DNA from 4 places in the Spirillospora sp. CA-108201 genome. Region 1 is predicted to be linked to each of the others. Evidence: riboswitches for the same ligand, from Rfam matches in the RefSeq annotation. Region 1 holds a riboswitch; each other region holds the start of a gene.
What was found. Region 1 has a riboswitch for cyclic di-AMP ahead of ACQEU6_RS01370 (C40 family peptidase). Riboswitches for the same ligand answer to the same signal wherever they lie in the genome.

Region 2: linked by a shared signal. The riboswitch ahead of ACQEU6_RS12115 (CHAP domain-containing protein) and the one ahead of ACQEU6_RS01370 (C40 family peptidase) in region 1 are both predicted to bind cyclic di-AMP.
Region 3: linked by a shared signal. The riboswitch ahead of ACQEU6_RS36635 (NlpC/P60 family protein) and the one ahead of ACQEU6_RS01370 (C40 family peptidase) in region 1 are both predicted to bind cyclic di-AMP.
Region 4: linked by a shared signal. The riboswitch ahead of ACQEU6_RS15270 (CHAP domain-containing protein) and the one ahead of ACQEU6_RS01370 (C40 family peptidase) in region 1 are both predicted to bind cyclic di-AMP.

The regions. Positions count from the first base shown of each region.
Region 1 covers NZ_JBNJNE010000001.1:287,468-291,670, forward strand. The annotation lists gene ACQEU6_RS01350 (hypothetical protein) at 1-292, opposite strand, end outside; gene ACQEU6_RS01355 (ArsR/SmtB family transcription factor) at 745-1,143, shown strand; gene ACQEU6_RS01360 (cation efflux transmembrane domain-containing protein) at 1,140-1,865, shown strand; gene ACQEU6_RS01365 (hypothetical protein) at 2,121-2,306, opposite strand; cyclic di-AMP (ydaO/yuaA leader) riboswitch at 2,537-2,682, shown strand; gene ACQEU6_RS01370 (C40 family peptidase) at 2,686-3,627, shown strand.
Region 2 covers NZ_JBNJNE010000001.1:2,484,308-2,488,510, reverse strand. The annotation lists gene ACQEU6_RS12120 (PP2C family protein-serine/threonine phosphatase) at 1-1,472, shown strand, start outside; cyclic di-AMP (ydaO/yuaA leader) riboswitch at 1,943-2,097, shown strand; gene ACQEU6_RS12115 (CHAP domain-containing protein) at 2,110-2,907, shown strand; gene ACQEU6_RS12110 (bifunctional glycosyltransferase/CDP-glycerol:glycerophosphate glycerophosphotransferase) at 3,110-4,203, shown strand, end outside.
Region 3 covers NZ_JBNJNE010000001.1:7,627,994-7,632,196, forward strand. The annotation lists gene shc (squalene--hopene cyclase) at 1-563, shown strand, start outside; gene hpnH (adenosyl-hopene transferase HpnH) at 625-1,629, shown strand; gene ACQEU6_RS36635 (NlpC/P60 family protein) at 1,703-2,434, opposite strand; cyclic di-AMP (ydaO/yuaA leader) riboswitch at 2,445-2,583, opposite strand; gene ACQEU6_RS36640 (MFS transporter) at 2,899-4,203, shown strand, end outside.
Region 4 covers NZ_JBNJNE010000001.1:3,133,928-3,138,130, reverse strand. The annotation lists gene ACQEU6_RS15280 (M48 family metallopeptidase) at 1-190, opposite strand, end outside; gene ACQEU6_RS15275 (hypothetical protein) at 187-1,452, opposite strand; gene ACQEU6_RS15270 (CHAP domain-containing protein) at 1,492-2,328, opposite strand; cyclic di-AMP (ydaO/yuaA leader) riboswitch at 2,338-2,506, opposite strand; cyclic di-AMP (ydaO/yuaA leader) riboswitch at 2,625-2,823, opposite strand; gene ACQEU6_RS15265 (C40 family peptidase) at 3,320-4,203, opposite strand, start outside.

The DNA.
Region 1 (4,203 bases):
ATTCCGCCCTCGGGGTGGCCCGTGGCTCGCCGTTCTGCCTGTGGAGGGACTCCGCGTCCTGAACCTGGCCGCCGAGCTTCTGCCGCGCGGCCAGCAGGAGCTGTGGACTGGAGACGACGACCCACCGTGTTCCGACCAGGTATGTTCCGCCGTACATCGAGGAGTATTCGAGCCAATCTTGCTGCGCCTTGTCGGTGGCGAAGGTGTTGAGCACGTACTTCCCCGACAGGGTCACACAGATCGCCTGCCGGTAGTCGACCGCCTTGCCGCGCACCTCTGGCGTGCAGCCCATCCTGGTTCCGAGTTCTTCGATGCTCGCGGGAGCAAGGGACTGCGTACCCCTCCCGGAACTCCTCGGACCGTCAGCCTTCAAGGGCGCTGCATTGTTCCCAGCGGACTTGCTCGTGCCGCACCCCGCCGCGGCCAACACGGCGCCGATTCCCACTGCCGCCAACACACGGATCTGAAGGCAGTGAAGTCCAAGGTGCCGGATTCTCATTGTCGCCTCTCGGGTGGCTCGGCGTCCGACGGCATGCCTTCTACGGCTTGTCGAATACCGGTACGCCAAGAGCTCCTCGGCGGTTCACCGCGCCGCGCCGACACTGCCGAAGGTCCGCAACGGCAGCGCAGTAACCAGGGCGAGAACCATGCCACGCCCTCGGCGACGTCGTCCGGTGGCGTGGCGGGAGCCTGATCACGGTACGACCGACTTGACTGATCGCATGATCTGGCTATCATTCCAGTATGACGATTGATTCTGAATGTGGAATGACTTCGCTGGACGGGTTGGCGCCCGCGGCCGCGCTGTTCCACTCGCTGGCCGATCCGGTGCGGCTGTCGATCGTGCAGCGGCTGGCGCTGGGTGAGGTCCGGGTGGTGGATCTGACCCGTGAGCTGGGGTTGGCGCAGTCCACGGTGTCCAAGCATCTCGCCTGTCTGCGCGGCTGCAAGCTGGTGGACTACCGCGCCGAGGGCCGCCAGTCGTTCTACTTCATCGCCGTGCCGGAGCTGCTGGACCTGCTGCGCTCGGCCGAGCATCTGCTGGCGGCCACCGACCGCGCCGTCGCGTTGTGCCCGACTCATGGCACTGCGGGCGATCGGCCGCTGGGAGCCTGTCCTTCCGAGGCGAAGGAGCGGGCATGACCACCGTGTCGCTGGGGCCGTCTCCGGAGCGGCGGGCGGTGCTGGCGCGGCGGGTGCGCCTGCTGGTGGCCGCCACGATCTCCTACAACGTCGTCGAGGCCGTCGTCGCCGTCACCGCCGGGACCCTGGCCTCCTCCGGCGCGCTGGTGGCGTTCGGTCTGGACTCGGTGATCGAGGTGGCCTCCGCCGCCGCGGTCGCCTGGCAGTTCTCCGCCCGCGACCCCGAGCGGATCGAGCAGCGCGAGAAGCGCGCACTGCGGATCATCGCGGTCTCGTTCTTCGCGCTGGCCGCCTACGTCGCCGCCGACTCGGTCCGTTCCCTGGCCGGCGGTGCCGAGGCCGAGCACTCGACGCCCGGGCTGGTCCTGGCCGCGCTGTCGCTGGCAGTGATGCCGTTCCTGTCGGCCGCGCAGCGCCGGGCCGGCCGGGAGCTGGGATCGGCCAGTGCGGTCGCCGACTCCAAGCAGACCCTGCTGTGCACCTATCTGTCGGGCGTGCTGCTGGCGGGGCTGGCGGTCAACACCCTGTTCGGCTGGTCCTGGGCCGACCCGATCGCCGCGCTCGTCATCGCCGCCGTCGCGTTCAAGGAGGGCCGGGACGCGTGGCGCGGCGACGCCTGCTGCGTTCTGCCGACCGGTAGTACCACGGCCGCCGATGACAGTCCCGAAGCCGCGCAGGACGCCTGCGCGACATGCGGGCCCGGCTGCGCCTGCTGCTCCTGACCCATCCTCGACGAGTTCGGAGGACATCGTGGCGGTCACCGCGCTGGTCGTCTATCTGGTCTGGGCCGTGCTGGCGTTCGGGCTGCGGACCCTCCTGCAGTGGCGCCGCACCGGCGACACCGGCTTCCGCGGCGGCGGCCTGGGCAAGGGGACGGTGCAATGGTGGGCCAGGGTGCTGTTCACCGGCGCGCTGCTGATCGGTGCCGCGGGCCCGATCGCGGCGCTGGCCGGGCTCGCCGCGGTCACCGCCCTTGATCACACCGCCGTGCAGGTGGCCGGGACCGCGCTGGCCCTCGGGGGAGTGGCGGGCACGCTGGCCGCGCAGACCTCGATGGGAAACTCCTGGCGGATCGGCGTCGAGGAGGCCGAGCGCACCGAACTGGTCACCGGCGGCGCGTTCAGCCTGGCCCGCAACCCCATCTTCACCACGATGATCGTCACCGCCGCCGGGCTGGCCGCGATGGTCCCCAACGCGATCTTCGCTGTTCGGCCTCGTCGTGACCGTGGTGGCGGTCCAGATGCAGGTCCGCGCGGTCGAGGAGCCTTACCTGCTGCGCACTCACGGCGATGCTTACGCCGCCTACGCCGCAGAGGTCGGACGGTTCCTGCCAGGTGTCGGACGCCTCGCCTCGCCCCAAGGCGTTCAGCGGCGACGTCTCCGCCGGGGACGGCCGGCGACCGCGCCGAATCCCGCGGACGGCTCCGTCCGGGGAACCGGGGACCCGATCTTCAGGGGTGAATCCGTCCCGACGGGACGGTAGGGCGACTCCGGCCCGAACCCGTCAGCTGACCCGGTAGGCGGTACAGGAGAGGACACCGCATGCAGCGACGAGCTGCCGGCCCCCGAACGACGGCCCGCCGCAGGATCCGCACCGGCCGGCCCGGCGGTGTCACGGCATGGACGGCCGCCCTCGCGCTGTCCGCCGGGCTTCTCGCGCCCGCGCCCGCGCACGCCGAGCCCAAGCCGACGCGCAAGCAGCTCACCGCGCAGCAGGAGAAGCTCGCCGACGAGGCCGAGAAGCTCAGCGAGCAGTACAACGGCCTGCGCGAACGCCTCAAGCAGGCCGAGCACGCCGCGAAGACGGCCAAGAGCAGCGCACTGCGCCAGCAGAAGGCGCTGGACGAGGCGCGCGAGCGCATGGCGAAGATCGCCGCCGACAGCTACAAGAACGGCCCCGCGGACCCGGCGATCTCCTTCGCCACGTCCTCCGACCCGCAGGCCGTCCTGGACCAGTCGGCCACCCTCAACTACTTCGCCAAGCAGAACGACATCCGCATCACGCAGATGCTCCAGGTGATGCAGGGCGCCGACCGGTCCCGCAAGGCCGCCGAGCGGCGCGCCGCCCAGGTGCGCGCGCTCACCGGCGAGGCGAAGAAGAAGCGCCGGGAACTCCAGGTCAAACTGAAGAAGGTCGAGAAGCAGCTCGGCACCTTCAAGACCGCCGGCGGGCGGCCCGGCTCCATCCCCAACCTCAGCCAGCTCAAGCCCGGCGACCTGGTGTTCTTCCACAGCGACCTGCACCACATGGGTATGTACATCGGCAACGGCAACATGGTCCACGCGCCGCAGACCGGCGACGTCGTCAAGATCGCCCCCATCGCCGGCCGCCCTTCGCCGGCGGAGTCCGCGTCGCCTAGCGAAATCGGCTCTGCGAGCGGTCCCCGTCGTCCACCCCTGGGGCGGCGGGGACGCCACTCTGCGGACCATGCCTGGACTCAGGACGCCTGCCGGTGTAACCGGCGGCCTCTGCGGCTTTGGTGATGCCTGTCCCGCAGCCGAGCAGGGTGATGCCGTGTTGTAGTCGCGCCCAGCGGCGCCAGGCGGGAAAGGGGAGGCCGACCTCCTCCAGGAACAACGACTCCAGGAGTTCGGCTGGATAGCCGACATGCTCGGCGACCCGACGCAGGGTCAGCCGCCCGAGTACCAGATCCGGCAGCGCGCGCATTGTCTCGGTGAGCGCCGGGTGCGGCGTTCGGCGGGCCGGCCGCTCCAGGATCGAGTGTGCGGAGGCCAGCGAAAGATGCCGTGGTGAGGCGGCCGGATCGACCGGCCGAGCTGTGCTGGTCCATGTGCTGACGGCAAGTCGGTCCCCCCTGGAGGAGGCGATCCGTGCCCGTGCGGCGGTGCCGGTCCGTCCCGCCGGGTCAAGGTAGGCGATGACCCCGAAAGCCGGCTCGGGGACGCGCATCGCATGCGCTGCGCCGCTCGGGATGATAGCCGCCTCGGCGGGCAGTTCGCGTCCGGCGGCGTCCCGCAAGAAGACCTGGCCGCAGCCGACGAGCAGGACCTGGATCGCTTCATGGGAGTGCGGTTCGGCGGTCTCGATCGCACCGGCGA
Region 2 (4,203 bases), 2.2 Mb from region 1:
ACTCGGCGGCGCATCTGGTCCCGGTGCGGGGGCCGGACGGCAACGTGGCCGACTTCCTCTTCGCGGAGCTCAACGGCGTCGCCAGGGACATGTTCGGGCGGGGCCGGGAGGAGCTGACCGGGCTGCGGCTGCTGCGGACGGATCCCGGGGCGGTGCTCAGCGGCCTGTTCGACGAGTATGTCGGGGTGCTGGAGTCCGGTGCACATTTGGAACGTTCCTCGATCCAGTACTCGACGGCCCAGCGCGGCCTGTCCCGGTCGTCGCGGATGAGCGTGCGGTGCGTCCGCGTGCCGACCGGCATCTGCGTGACCTGGCGGTACCACCTGGCCGAGGACCGCATCGCGCGGCGGCTTGAGCGGGTGGAGCGGCTCGCCCTGATCGGGTTCGGGGAGTGGGACCTCGCGACGGGCGAGGCGGACTGGACGCCGCAGATGCTGGCCAACTACGGCCTCTCTCCGGACGAGGTGCCGCCGATGCCGCACGACCTGCCGAAGGTCGTGGCCGACGACGACCTCCCGCTGGTGGAGGAGGCCGTCCAGACGATGTTCTCGCGCCGCGAACCGGTCGAGGCGGAGCACCGCGTGATCGGCCAGGACGGGACGCCGCGCCACCTGTGGGTGTTCGCCGAGCCGGTGCTCGGGGAGTCCGGACTGCCCGTCTCGATCAACATCGTCTCGCAGGACATCACCCGGCGGCGCGGGGTGGAGCGGGCGCTGGCCGAGACCCGGCGGCAGATGCTGCGCCAGCAGGCGAGGACGGCGCAGGAGCGCCGGGTGGCGGTGACGCTGCGGCGGGCCATCCTGCCGGACGAGGACGAGGTCGAGCAGCTGCCGGGCATGACCACCTCGATCCGCAGCATGGCGGCGGAGAGCACGGCCCGGATCGGCGGCGACTGGTTCGCGACCCGCGCCCTGCAGGACGGGCGGGCGATGTTCGCCATCGGGGACGCGGCCGGGCACGGGCTGCCGGCGGCGGCCGCGATGGCGCGGACCCGGAACGGCCTGCTGGGCCTCGCCTGCACGGGGGAGCGGGCGGGCCGGCTGGTCGGCTGGCTGAACGAGCTGATCGGCGCCATGGACCCGCCCGCGACGGGCACCGCCATCGTCGCCCACTACGACCCGTCCCGGCACGTCCTGGAGTGGACGTGCGCGGGCCATCCGCCGCCGATCCTGGTCCGGGACGGGCGGGCGACCCCGCTGGAAGTGGTCCGCGACCCGATGCTCGGCGCGATGCCCGGCTGGGAGTACACGACGATCACCACCGGGCTCGACTCGGGAGACATGCTCTTCCTCTACACCGACGGGCTGGTGGAGCGCAGGGACGCGGACCTGGACGAGCGGATCGTCCGCCTGACCCGCATCCTGCGGGACTCCTCCACGCGTCCCGAGCGGGTCCTGGACGAGGTGCTGGCGCGGATGGAGCACGACCGGGCGGCGGACGACACCACGCTCTTCGCCCTTTACGTGGAGTGACCGCCCAGGCCTCGCGGTGACGAACGGCACGCCTGACCAGCGAGGATCGCCGGGTGTGACCTGCGACTCACCCAGCGGCGCCAGGGGAGCGCCGGGCGCCCCGGCGAGAGGCGCCGGGCGCCACCTTTTCGATCTTCTTTACCTTTTCTCGAAGGGCCGGTAAGTACGGCGGGCAAGGGGCTGAGGGCCATCTCGGCAAAGATCGGGAAGACGCGGGGCGGCCTCGGTGTTGGGAGTCTCTTGGAAGGGCTTTGAGCAGGCAAGACTTTACTTTATGCCTGGTTTGCTTTTCTTGAGAAGGTTGGTACCTTCGATCCCGAATCACGCAACGCGTTCCATGCGTTGCCGCCGGCCGCACCATGCGCGGCCGAGGATCGCGGAGCGGAATCCGCACGCGATGCGCGCCAATCGACGCGCGCCCCCTCATCAAGATCTGTCAGTGAGAACATCCGCATACCTGCACCGCCGAGCGCGATGCGAGGCCGAGTCCGGCCGGTCGGGACGACCGGAACGGAGCCGGGGACCCACGTTTCTGGGGTGAATCGGCGCGCCCGAGAGTCGCGCCGTAGGGCTGCTTCCATGCCCGAATCCGTCAGCTAACCCGGTAGGCGCCATGGAAGACAAGGAGATTCCCTGCATGTCCGGTCTTTTCGATCGACTTTCGCTCAACCGCCTCACGCCCGAGGACAAGGCCGTCGGCGTCGCCGTAGGCGCGGTCCTGGCGGGCGCGGTCGGGCTCTCGGTGGTCAACCCCCTCGCCGGCGGCCGCGCGGTCGCCGAGACCTCCGCCCAGACGGCGGCGGTCGCCGAGCAGGGCACCGCCGCGCACCACTCCTCCCAGGCCAAGTCCTCCCAGGCCAAGTCCTCCCAGGTCAAGACCGTGAAGGCCGACAAGGTCGCGGCCGAGGCGCGGCGCGAGGGCTTCAAGGTCCCGCCGCACGCCGTCAAGCCCGCCGAAGTGATCAAGCTCGCGCAGAAGCAGGTCGGCATCCACGAGGGCAAGGGCGGCCAGACCAAGTACCACAAGTGGTACGTCTCGACTCCGCAGGCGAAGGCCACCGCCAAGCGTGACGGCGGCTTCTCGGTCAAGGAGTACAACGGCGCCCAGTGGTGCAACATGTTCGTCTCCTGGCTCGGCGCCCAGACCGGCGTCAAGAACATGGGCTGGGACGCCTACACCGTCCAGCACGCCAGCTGGTTCAAGCAGACCGGCCGCTGGGGCCACAAGGCCAAGCCGGGCGCGGTGGTGTTCTTCGACTGGCAGGACGGCTCGAAGGCCGGCATCGGCGACATCGACCACGTCGGCATCGTCGTCAAGGACAACGGCGACGGCAGCATCACCACCATCGAGGGCAACACCGACAACGCGGTGCAGAAGAAGGTCCGCGAGAAGTCGCAGGTCGTCGGCTACGGCTACCCCGAATACGCCAGCTGATCCGACACCGCCCGAGAAGGTGCGCGCTCAGCGAAGGCGCCCGGCCCCCGCCGGGCGCCTTCTGGCGTTCCGGGTGTTGTGCCCATTGCCTCCGCTGTCGGTGGGTAATGCTAAGCGTTGACAGCCTTTGATCCCTCTTGGACCTCAGTGCGGCGTTCCTGGAAAGGAAACCAGGACGTCCGGTCTGCGGAGGGGGATGCCGATGGCGGTGCGCCCGGATGTCAGCGTGGTGGTGATCGCCTACAACGACGCGCGGAGGCTTCCGCGGGCGGTGGCCTCGACGCTGGCGCAGTCGCTGGGCGGCGTCGAGACGCTGATCGTCGACGACGCGAGCACCGACGGCACCGGCGAGGCCGCCGACCGGCTCGCCGCGGCCCACCCGGGCCGGGTCCGGGCCGTCCACCTGCCGGCCAACTCCGGCGGCTGCGGCCGCCCCCGCAACATCGGGATCGAGGCGTCCACCGGCCGGTACGTGATGTTCCTCGACAGCGACGACCTGCTGGACCGGCACGCCTGCCTCAACCTGCTCGCCGCCGCCGAGGACACCGGCGCCGACCTGGTCTCGGGGCTCTGCGACCGGATCTTCCTCGACGTGCCCGAGGGCGCGAAGGGGCGGATCCGCCCCTGGTACCCCTGGCTCTACCGGAACAGCGTCGTCTACGACTCGCTGGGTGAGAACCCCGATCTCCTCTACGACACCCTCTCGACCAACAAGGCCTACCGGCGCGGCTTCCTGGAGGAGCACGGGCTGCGGTTCGTCGAGCGGCTGCACTACGAGGACCTGCTCTTCACCGCCGAGGCCTACCTGGAGGCGGGACGGACCGCGCTGATCCCGCACCGCGTGTACAACTGGCTGGTCAGGGAGCGGACGCGGGCGCCGTCGATCTCCAACCGGCGCGCGGAGCTGGCGAACTTCGCCGACCGGCTGGAGATCCACCGCCGCATCGACATGCTCTTCGCGCTGCGCGGCGCCTACGACCTGCGGCGGGCCAAGGACGTCAAGTTCGTCAACCACGACCTGGTGCTCTACCTGCGCGACCTGCGCGACCGCGAGCCCGCCCACCAGGCGCGCTTCCTCGACCTGGCCGCCGGTTACCTGGCCGAGCTGGACCCGAGGGTCTTCGAGGAGGCCAACCCGCTGCCCGCGATCGCCGCGCACCTGATCCGCGAGGGCGACCACGCGGGCGCGCTCGCCGCCGCCGAGTACGACCCGGTGAAGCGGCCCGAGCTGCGCGCCCGCCTGGTGGAGCGGGACGGGCGGGTGTACTGGGGCGCCGGGCGCCCGCGCGGCACGCT
Region 3 (4,203 bases), 7.3 Mb from region 1:
TCGACCCGCCGTCCGCCGACGTCACCGCCCATGTCGTCGAGGCGCTGTCGAAGGAGGGCCTCGCGGAGTCGGCCATGGTCAGGCGCGCCGTCGTGTGGCTGCTCCGGGCGCAGGAGGCGGACGGCTCGTGGTTCGGGCGCTGGGGGGCGAACCACGTCTACGGGACGGGCGGCGTGGTGCCCGCGCTCGTCGCGGCCGGGGTCGGTCCCGGCAAGCCCGCCGTCCGGCGCGCCGTGGTCTGGCTGGAGGACCACCAGAACCCCGACGGGGGCTGGGGCGAGGACCTGCGCTCCTACGACGACCCCGCGTGGGTCGGGCGGGGGGAGTCCACCCCGTCGCAGACGGCCTGGGCGCTGCTGGCGCTGCTCGCCGCGGGCGAGCGCACCCCGGCCGTGGAGGCCGGCGTGCGGTGGCTCGTCGACCACCAGCGGCCGGACGGCACCTGGGACGAGGACCACTTCACCGGCACCGGCTTCCCCGGCGACTTCTACATCAACTACCACCTGTACCGGCTGGTGTTCCCCGTCAGCGCCCTCGGCCGCTACCTGGACGGCGCGGCATGAGGCGGGCGCGCGGTCCTGCGGAGACCACCGAGTCCACCCTGCACAAGGAGGTCCGGACACCATGAGCATGCCGCTCCGCCAGAGCCTTCGCATCGGCGGCTACATCCTGCGCAACAAGCTGCGCCGCCGGGAGAAGTTCCCGCTCATCGTCGAGCTGGAGCCCCTGTTCGCCTGCAACCTCGCCTGCGCCGGCTGCGGGAAGATCCAGCACCCGCACGACGTGCTGAAGAGGCGCATGCCGGTCGAGCAGGCCCTCGCCGCCATCGAGGAGTGCGGCGCGCCGATGGTCTCCATCGCGGGCGGCGAGCCGCTCATGCACCCGCAGATCGACGAGCTGGTGAACGAGCTCGTCAGGCGCAAGAAGTTCGTCTTCCTGTGCACGAACGCGCTGCTCATCCCGAAGAAGCTCGACAGGTTCACGCCGTCGCCGTACTTCGCGTGGGCGGTGCACATCGACGGGCTGCGGGAACGCCACGACGAGTCCGTCTGCAAGGAGGGCGTGTTCGACGACGCCGTCGCCGCCATCGAGGAGTGCCGGCGGCGGGGGTTCCGCGTCACGACCAACACGACGATCTTCAACACGGACACGCCGCAGACCGTCATCGACGTCCTGAACTACCTCAACGACGACCTCGGGGTCGACGAGATGATGATCTCGCCCGGCTACGCCTACGACAAGGCGCCCGACCAGGAGCACTTCCTCGGCGTCCAGGAGACGCGGGAGCTCTTCCGCAAGGCGTTCGGGGACGGCAACCGCAAGCGGTGGCGCTTCAACCACTCGCCCCTGTTCCTGGACTTCCTGGAAGGCAAGGTCGACTTCCCCTGCACGGCCTGGGCGATCCCGTCCTACTCCCTCTTCGGCTGGCAGCGTCCCTGCTACCTGATGTCGGACGGCTACGCGCAGACCTACCAGGAACTCCTGGACGAGACCGACTGGGACTCCTACGGACGAGGCCGCGACTCCCGGTGCGCCAACTGCATGGCCCACTGCGGCTACGAGCCCACGGCGGTCTTCTCGACCCTCGGTTCCCTGAAGGAGTCGCTGCGGGCCGTCCGATCGGTCTGATCCCGTCCCGCCTCACGACCCGTTCTGCCCGGCACCGGCGATCCGCCGGTGCCGGGCGTCTTTCAGGGGCGGCCTACTTGAGGGACGTCGGGCGGTACGCCTTGTACTCGTCGCCCGAGGAAAGCCCGTAGTCGAGCGTCCGGTGGTCGGTTCCGTACCGGCCGCGCTGCTCGTAGGCCCAGTACGACGAGTGCTTCTTGTCGGCCCACTTCTCGAAGATGACGACGTGCCGGGTGGTGTTGCTGCCGAGGGCGTCCATGACGAGGTCGCCCTTCTTCAACTCGGACATCTTGATGCGCTCGGTGTACCGCGACGAGGTGAGGCCCACGGTGTTCGGCCCGGGCTTGGGCAGCCCCAGCGCCATGGACACGAATCCCGAGCAGTCGGTGCGGTAGCCGTTGTGCGTGCTGGTCTGGCTGTAGGGGACCCGCTCGCCGGTGTGCGGATGCCAGGTCCTGGCCCGCGCGATGACCTTGGACCGCTCGTCCGACTTGGATTCCGCGGCCTGCTTCTTGGGCTTGCTCTTCGTCGACGGCGCGGCCTTCACCGGCGCCATGTAGTCCTTCTGGACCTGGACCTGCGCTCTGGTCTGCTCCTGCGGCGCGGCCTGCTGCGGCGCGGTCCGCTGCTGCGGCACGGTCTGGACGGCGGCGACCGTCTCGGTGGACGCGTGCTGCAAGGCCGTCGGCACGGCCGCCGTCACGCCGAAGACGGCGAGACCCGTCAGCGTGACCGTGGCCCAGGGGGTCGGTCGCAGAACGCGCGACCACTTGCCGTGCTCGCCTTTCGGTTGCTTGCCTTTCACAGGGGGGCTCCTTGCTTCCATGTGCCGCCTACCGGGTTAGCTGACGGGTTCGGACGTGGAAGTCGCCCTACGGCCTGAGCAGGCCGATTCACCCCAGTGCGGGTTGGGTCCCCGGCTCCGCGCCATGGCGGACTCGGCGGGTGCCGCTGGGGGACAGCGGCGCTGACGATGTGGGACCCGATCGACGTCGCGTCTCGGGCCTTGTCGCGGGGTGGGAACCCCGCCCCACCATGTGGGACAAAACGCCTGGAAGACGTCTTGAAGGGGCAAAGTTACTGAAATCGTAAAGAAACGGCAAGGTCACGCATCTCGATTTCCGCAGCTCAGTGCCCTGTCGGCCGTCGTGCGAGCCGCCGGTGCGGGGCGTCCGGTCGGCGAACGAGACTCGATCCGTCACTAGACGGAGAAGAAACCTCCAGTTATTATCCGGAGGAGAATCCTTCATTTACCGGGAGGTGGGCTCCATGACCGCCATCACGGCGCGGACCGCGTCCGGCCCGTACGCGGGCGCCCCGAACCGGCGCTGGGCGGCGCTGGTCGTCATCGCCGTCGCGCAGCTGATGATCGCCCTCGACGCCACGATCGTGAACATCGCGCTGCCGACGGCTCAGCACGCGCTCGGCTTCGGCGACGCCGACCGGCAGTGGATGATCACCGCCTACACCCTGTCCTTCGCCGGGCTGCTCCTGCTCGGCGGCCGGATCGCCGACCTGGTCGGGCGGCGCCGCAGCTTCCTGGCCGGGCTGGCCGGGTTCGCGGTCGCCTCGATGATCGCCGGGGCCGCGCCGGGCTTCGGGGTCCTCGTGGTCGGGCGCGCCCTCCAGGGGGCGTTCGCCGCGCTGCTCGCGCCCACGGCCCTGTCCCTGCTGGCCGTCACCTTCACCGAACCCAAGGAGCGCGCGAAGGCGTTCGGCGTGTACGGCGCCGTGGCGAGCAGCGGCGCCGCCGTCGGGCTGCTGCTCGGCGGCGCGCTGACCCAGTACGCCGACTGGCGCTGGTGCCTCTACGTCAACGTGGCGATCGCCGCCGCCGCGTCGGTGGCGGGACGGATCGTCCTGCCGGCGCCGCCGGGCTTCCCCGGGTCGCGCCTCGACTGGATCTCGGCCGTCCTCGTCACCGGCGGCCTGGCGGCCGTCGTGTACGGCGCCGGCCAGGCCGCCCCGCACGGCTGGGACGCCTGGCAGACCCTCGCGCCCCTCGCGATCGGCGTCCTGGCGCTCGCCCTGTTCGTCGCGCGCCAGGCCGGGCACGGCGCGCCGCTGCTGCCGCTGCGGATCCTCGCCGACCGCGACCGGGCCGGCGCCTACCTCGCGGTGGCCACCGCGGTCGTCGGCGCCTTCGGGGTCTTCCTCACGCTCACCTACTACCTCCAGGTGGTGGCGCACTTCTCGCCGATGCGCACCGGGCTGGCGTTCCTGCCGATGGCCGTCGCGAACTCCGCGAGCGGCTACCTGGTCGGCGCCGTGCTCATCCGGCGGGTGCCCGCCCGGCTGCTGATCGCCGGCGGCCTGCTCACGGCCGCGGCCGGGCTGGCCGTCCTGACCCGGCTCGACGCGGGCAGCGGCTACGCCACCGCCGTCGTCCCGGTCGAGGTCCTGCTCGGGCTCGGCATGGGCGCCGCGTTCCCGCCGGCGTTCTCGCTGGCGACCGCGGGCGTCTCCCCGCGCGAGGCCGGGGTCGCCGCCGCCGTCGTCAACGCCGCGTCCCAGATGGGCGGCTCGATCGGGACCGCCGTCGTCAACACCGTCGCGATCGGCGCGACGGCGGGC
Region 4 (4,203 bases), 2.8 Mb from region 1:
CCCGCCCGCCGGGGACGTGCCCGGGCAGCGGGTTCCACGGCGTGGTCCTCGCGAGGACGGCAGCGACCCCGGCGAAGAGCACGGCGGCGGTGACGGCGGCGGCGATCCGGGGCCGCCGCGCGGGGGCGGCGCCGGGCGTCCCGGCGGCGGCGCCCCCGGAGCGGCCCTCGTCGGTCTCCGCCTCGCTCATGCGAGCTCCTCCTTCACGTAGTCGCGCCACAGTGCGGTGAAGCGCTCCCGCGTGAGGCCGAGCACGTCGCGCAGCGCCGCGGCCTCCGGGGCGCGCCCGGCGGCCCGGTAGAGCCGCACCAGCGCCGCCTCACCGTACCGGTCGGCGACCATCCGGCAGGCGAGCCAGGCCTCCTGGTAGGCCTGGGAGAGGCGGGGGGAGCCGCCGGCGAACGCGGCCGCGGCGGGCAGCGCGGACGGCGCGCGGCCGGCGGAGACCTCGCTGCGCAGCTCGCCCGCCGCCGACCGGGCGCTGATCTTGACGCGCCGGTAGCCGACGTAGTCGGCGAAGCCCTCGATCAGCCACAGCGGGGTGCGCCGGTCGCGGGCGCCGCCCGTGGCGACGTGGGTCAGCTCGTGGGTGAGGACGACGTCGCGGCCCAGCTCGTTGAGGCGGCCGAAGGTGCCGGGGGAGACGATGACGCGGTCCTCGCCGCGGCCGCCCCCGGCGGACGGGGCGACGGTGGCGAGCGCGGCGATCTGGCCGAGGCTCTGCGCGGGGCCGGCGAGCGCGGAGGCCACGGTCGCGTCGGCGGGGACGAGCGCGACGACCCGCTGCGCCCACGCCTTGCCTACCACGGACGTGACGACCGGGACGGCCGCGTCCAGCCGCTCGGCGATGCCGTCGAGCCCGGCGCCGTCGCCGACGACGAGCCCGGCGCGGCCCCTCACCACCGCGAGGGGGCCGCAGTCCCAGATGTCGGTGTCGTCGGCGAGGCCGCGGGACGTCCCGTCGCCGACGATCGTCCACGCCCCGCCCCTCGGGGCCAGCGTGAGGTAGCGGGTGCGGGCGACGTGGCCCCGGTCGAATCCGCGCAGCCTGTAGCGCACCTCGACGCGGACGACGGCGGTCGCGCCGTCCACGGCCTCGGTGCCGGCGATGCGCTCCCGCCAGCCTTCCAGGGGGAGCTTCCGGAGGTTCCCGTACACGCGGGACTGGGAGTCCTGGAAGGCGGCGGGGGCGTGGCCCACCGTGGCGAGGAACGCCGTGCGGTCGCCGTCGCGGACGGCGCGGGCGCGGTTGGCGAGAACGGCGGCGGCCGCGTCCGGGCTGAACGTCCCGGCGGCCCGGGAGGCGGGGGCGCCGGCGTCCGCCGCCCCGCCGCCGGAGCGCGAGCCGGCCAGGCCGGCGCCTCCGGCGAGGAGGACGGCGGCCCCGCCCGCGCCGAGGGCGAGGGCCCTGCGCCGCGTCACGGGGGCGTCCTGCCCGGGGCCTTCCTCCATGGCCGCGATCCTATGCAGGGCGCGGGGCGGGAGGCGCCGTCACGACCGGTAGTCCGGGTAGCCGTAGCCGACCACGACGTCTGTGGAACGTTCCTTCACGCGGACGGCGTTGTCGGTGTTGCCCTCGACGGTCTCGATCGTCCCGTCGTCGACCTTCTTGATCACCATGCCGACGTGCTGGATGTCGTCGAGGGACTCGCCGCCGTCCCACGCGAAGAAGACGATCGCGCCCGGCCTCGGCTCGGTGCCCCAGCGGCCGTGCTCCTGGAACCAGCGGGCGTGGGCGATCGTCCAGGCGTCGCTGCCGACCTGGTCGCTGAAGCCGATCTGCTCGCCGACCCAGGAGACGAACATGTCGCACCAGTTCGCGTCGCCGTAGCCGTCGAGGGAGCCGCCGTCGCGCGCGAGCGTCTCCCGCGCGCGGGACGTGGCCATGTACCACTCCTGGAACTTGGTCTCGCCGCCGCCGTTCTCCTCGATGCCCACCTGCGAGCGGGCGAGGTCGATGGCCTGCGCGGCGGTGGGCCGCGACTTCGCGGCCGGCTTCCCGGAGGCCTTCGCCCGCGGCCGCCCGGGCCGGTCCCGCCCGCTCGCCGGGGCCGGCGAACCGGTGGTCCCGGGCTCGTCCTCGGACGGGCGCCCGGACGTGCGCCTGGACGGGTCGCCGTACGCCGCCAGACCGGGGGCGAGGTCGGCCGCGGCGGCGGACCTCACCGGGGCGGAGCCGAACGGCAGGACCGACGCCTGCGCGGTGGCCGCGGCGGTGCCGAGCACGGCGGCGCCGACGACCACGCCGCCGGTCGTCCGCCACGTGAGGGAGAAGGGGTTCGGCTTGCGATGCCTGCCGGAGGACTTCTTGCAGTGCGCGCGTGGCACGGGGGGATCTCCTCGACTTCCATGCCGCCTACCGGGTTAGCTGACGGGTTCGGGCGTGGAAGCCGCCCTACGGCCGCGCGAAGGCAGGCCGATTCACCCCGAAAGGACACAGTGGGTCCCCGGTTCCGCGACGGTCGCGCAAGCGCACGGCGGTCCGCGGATTCGGCGGTGACGTGCCCGGGGGCGGGCACGCCGGTTCGGATGGGGAATCTCGGCGGGCGCAGGCGCCCGCGGAGTGAGAGGGTGGGGGCGTGACCGCGTGGCGGCCACGCCCCAGGTAACGCTGCGGGATTCTCTCCTTGTCTTCCAGACGCCTACCGGGTTAGCTGACGGGTTCGGGCGTGGAAGTGGCCCTACGGCGGCTCTCGCCGGACTGCCGGGAGAGACGCGCCGATTCACCCCGGGTGCCGGAATGCCCGTCCGGAGACGTTCTCCGGACTCCGGCGGATATGGGTCCCCGGTTCCGCGCTGAGGCGGATTCGGCGCTGCCGCTGCGATCCTGGGGGCGAGATGGGGCCCGGCACGGGACCTGTCTCCCGCGTGCGAACGAGCGGCGCCTGATGTTGTGGGCGGACGGCGGCCCGTCTCCGGGGCCGTCCGGGGCCTGCCCCGCGTAGGCCACCGCTGCTGCGCACTCAGCGCCATGCACGCTGCGGCGTGCGCACGGTGGAACGGGGTCGGCCGGGTCTGCGTCGAGACCGTGCGGCGCCTTCGGGCGCCGCGGGGCGGCACGTGGGGCGTGCCGCCCTGGGGGGAGCGGCGCGTGGATCGCGCCGCCGTCACGCGGGTGCTGGATGCGCCGCGTGGGGCCGGGGCGCCTGGTGGGCGCCGCGGGGCCGCGGCGTCTGGAGGGCGCCGTGGGTGGTGACAAGGTACCAAAACCCCAAAAGAAGGCAAACCCCCCCAAAATCAACAACGGACCAGGTCAAGCCTGGTCCGTTGTCGATGAGGCCCCGTCACGCCCGCGGGGCGCGGGTGTCAGGGCGGTGCGTCAGGGGCGCCCGGCGCCGTAGAAGTTGTCCTTGTAGTAGCCGCTGCCGATGTCGCTGATCTTGACGACGTCGCCGGTGTGCGGGGCGTGGATCATCTTGCCGCCGCCCACGTAAAGGCCGACGTGGCCGAGGTTGCTGAAGAACACCAGATCGCCGGGCTGCAGGTTGTTCCAGGCGACCCGCTTGCTGTTGGTGTAGGCGTACTGGGTGTTGGTGGTGCGGGTGATGCCGACGCCCGCGGCGGCCCAGGCCTTCATGGTCAGGCCGGAGCAGTCGTAGGAGCTCGGGCCCTCGGCGCCGTAGGAGTAGGGCTTGCCGAGCTGGGCGTAGGCGAAGTTGAGCGCCGTGCGGGCCGGACCGCTGGCCGGCCCGTTGTAGGTGCCGCCGGTACCGCCGCCCGGGCTAGAGCCCGACGGCGTGCGCGGGCTGAGCCGGCGCACGAGCGTCTTCTGCTTCTTCACCTGCTTGTCGAGTTCCAGCTTCTGCTTCTTCAGCTCGTCCTGCTTCGACTTCACCTCGTCGTAGGAGGACTTCGCCTGGGACTGCTCGCGGCGGAGCCGCTGGGCGGTCGCGAGGAACTGGGTGAGCTGGGAGCTGCGCTCCTGCGACAGGTGCGAGAAGACGGCCGCCTGGTCGAGGATCGACTGCGGGTCCTTGCTGCCGACAAAGCCGGTGACATCGGCCGAGTCACCGTTCTTGTAGGCGGTGGCCGCCATCTGAGCGATCTTGGACCGCTGCTCCTCGAAGCTGGCCTGCTCCTGCTTGCTCGCCTTGTTCGCGGCGTCGAACTTCTTCTTGGCGACCTTGAGCTTCTCGCGGTTCTGGTTGAACTGCTCGACCTTCTGGTCCATCTTCTCGTTGAGCTTGTCGAGCGTCTTCTGGG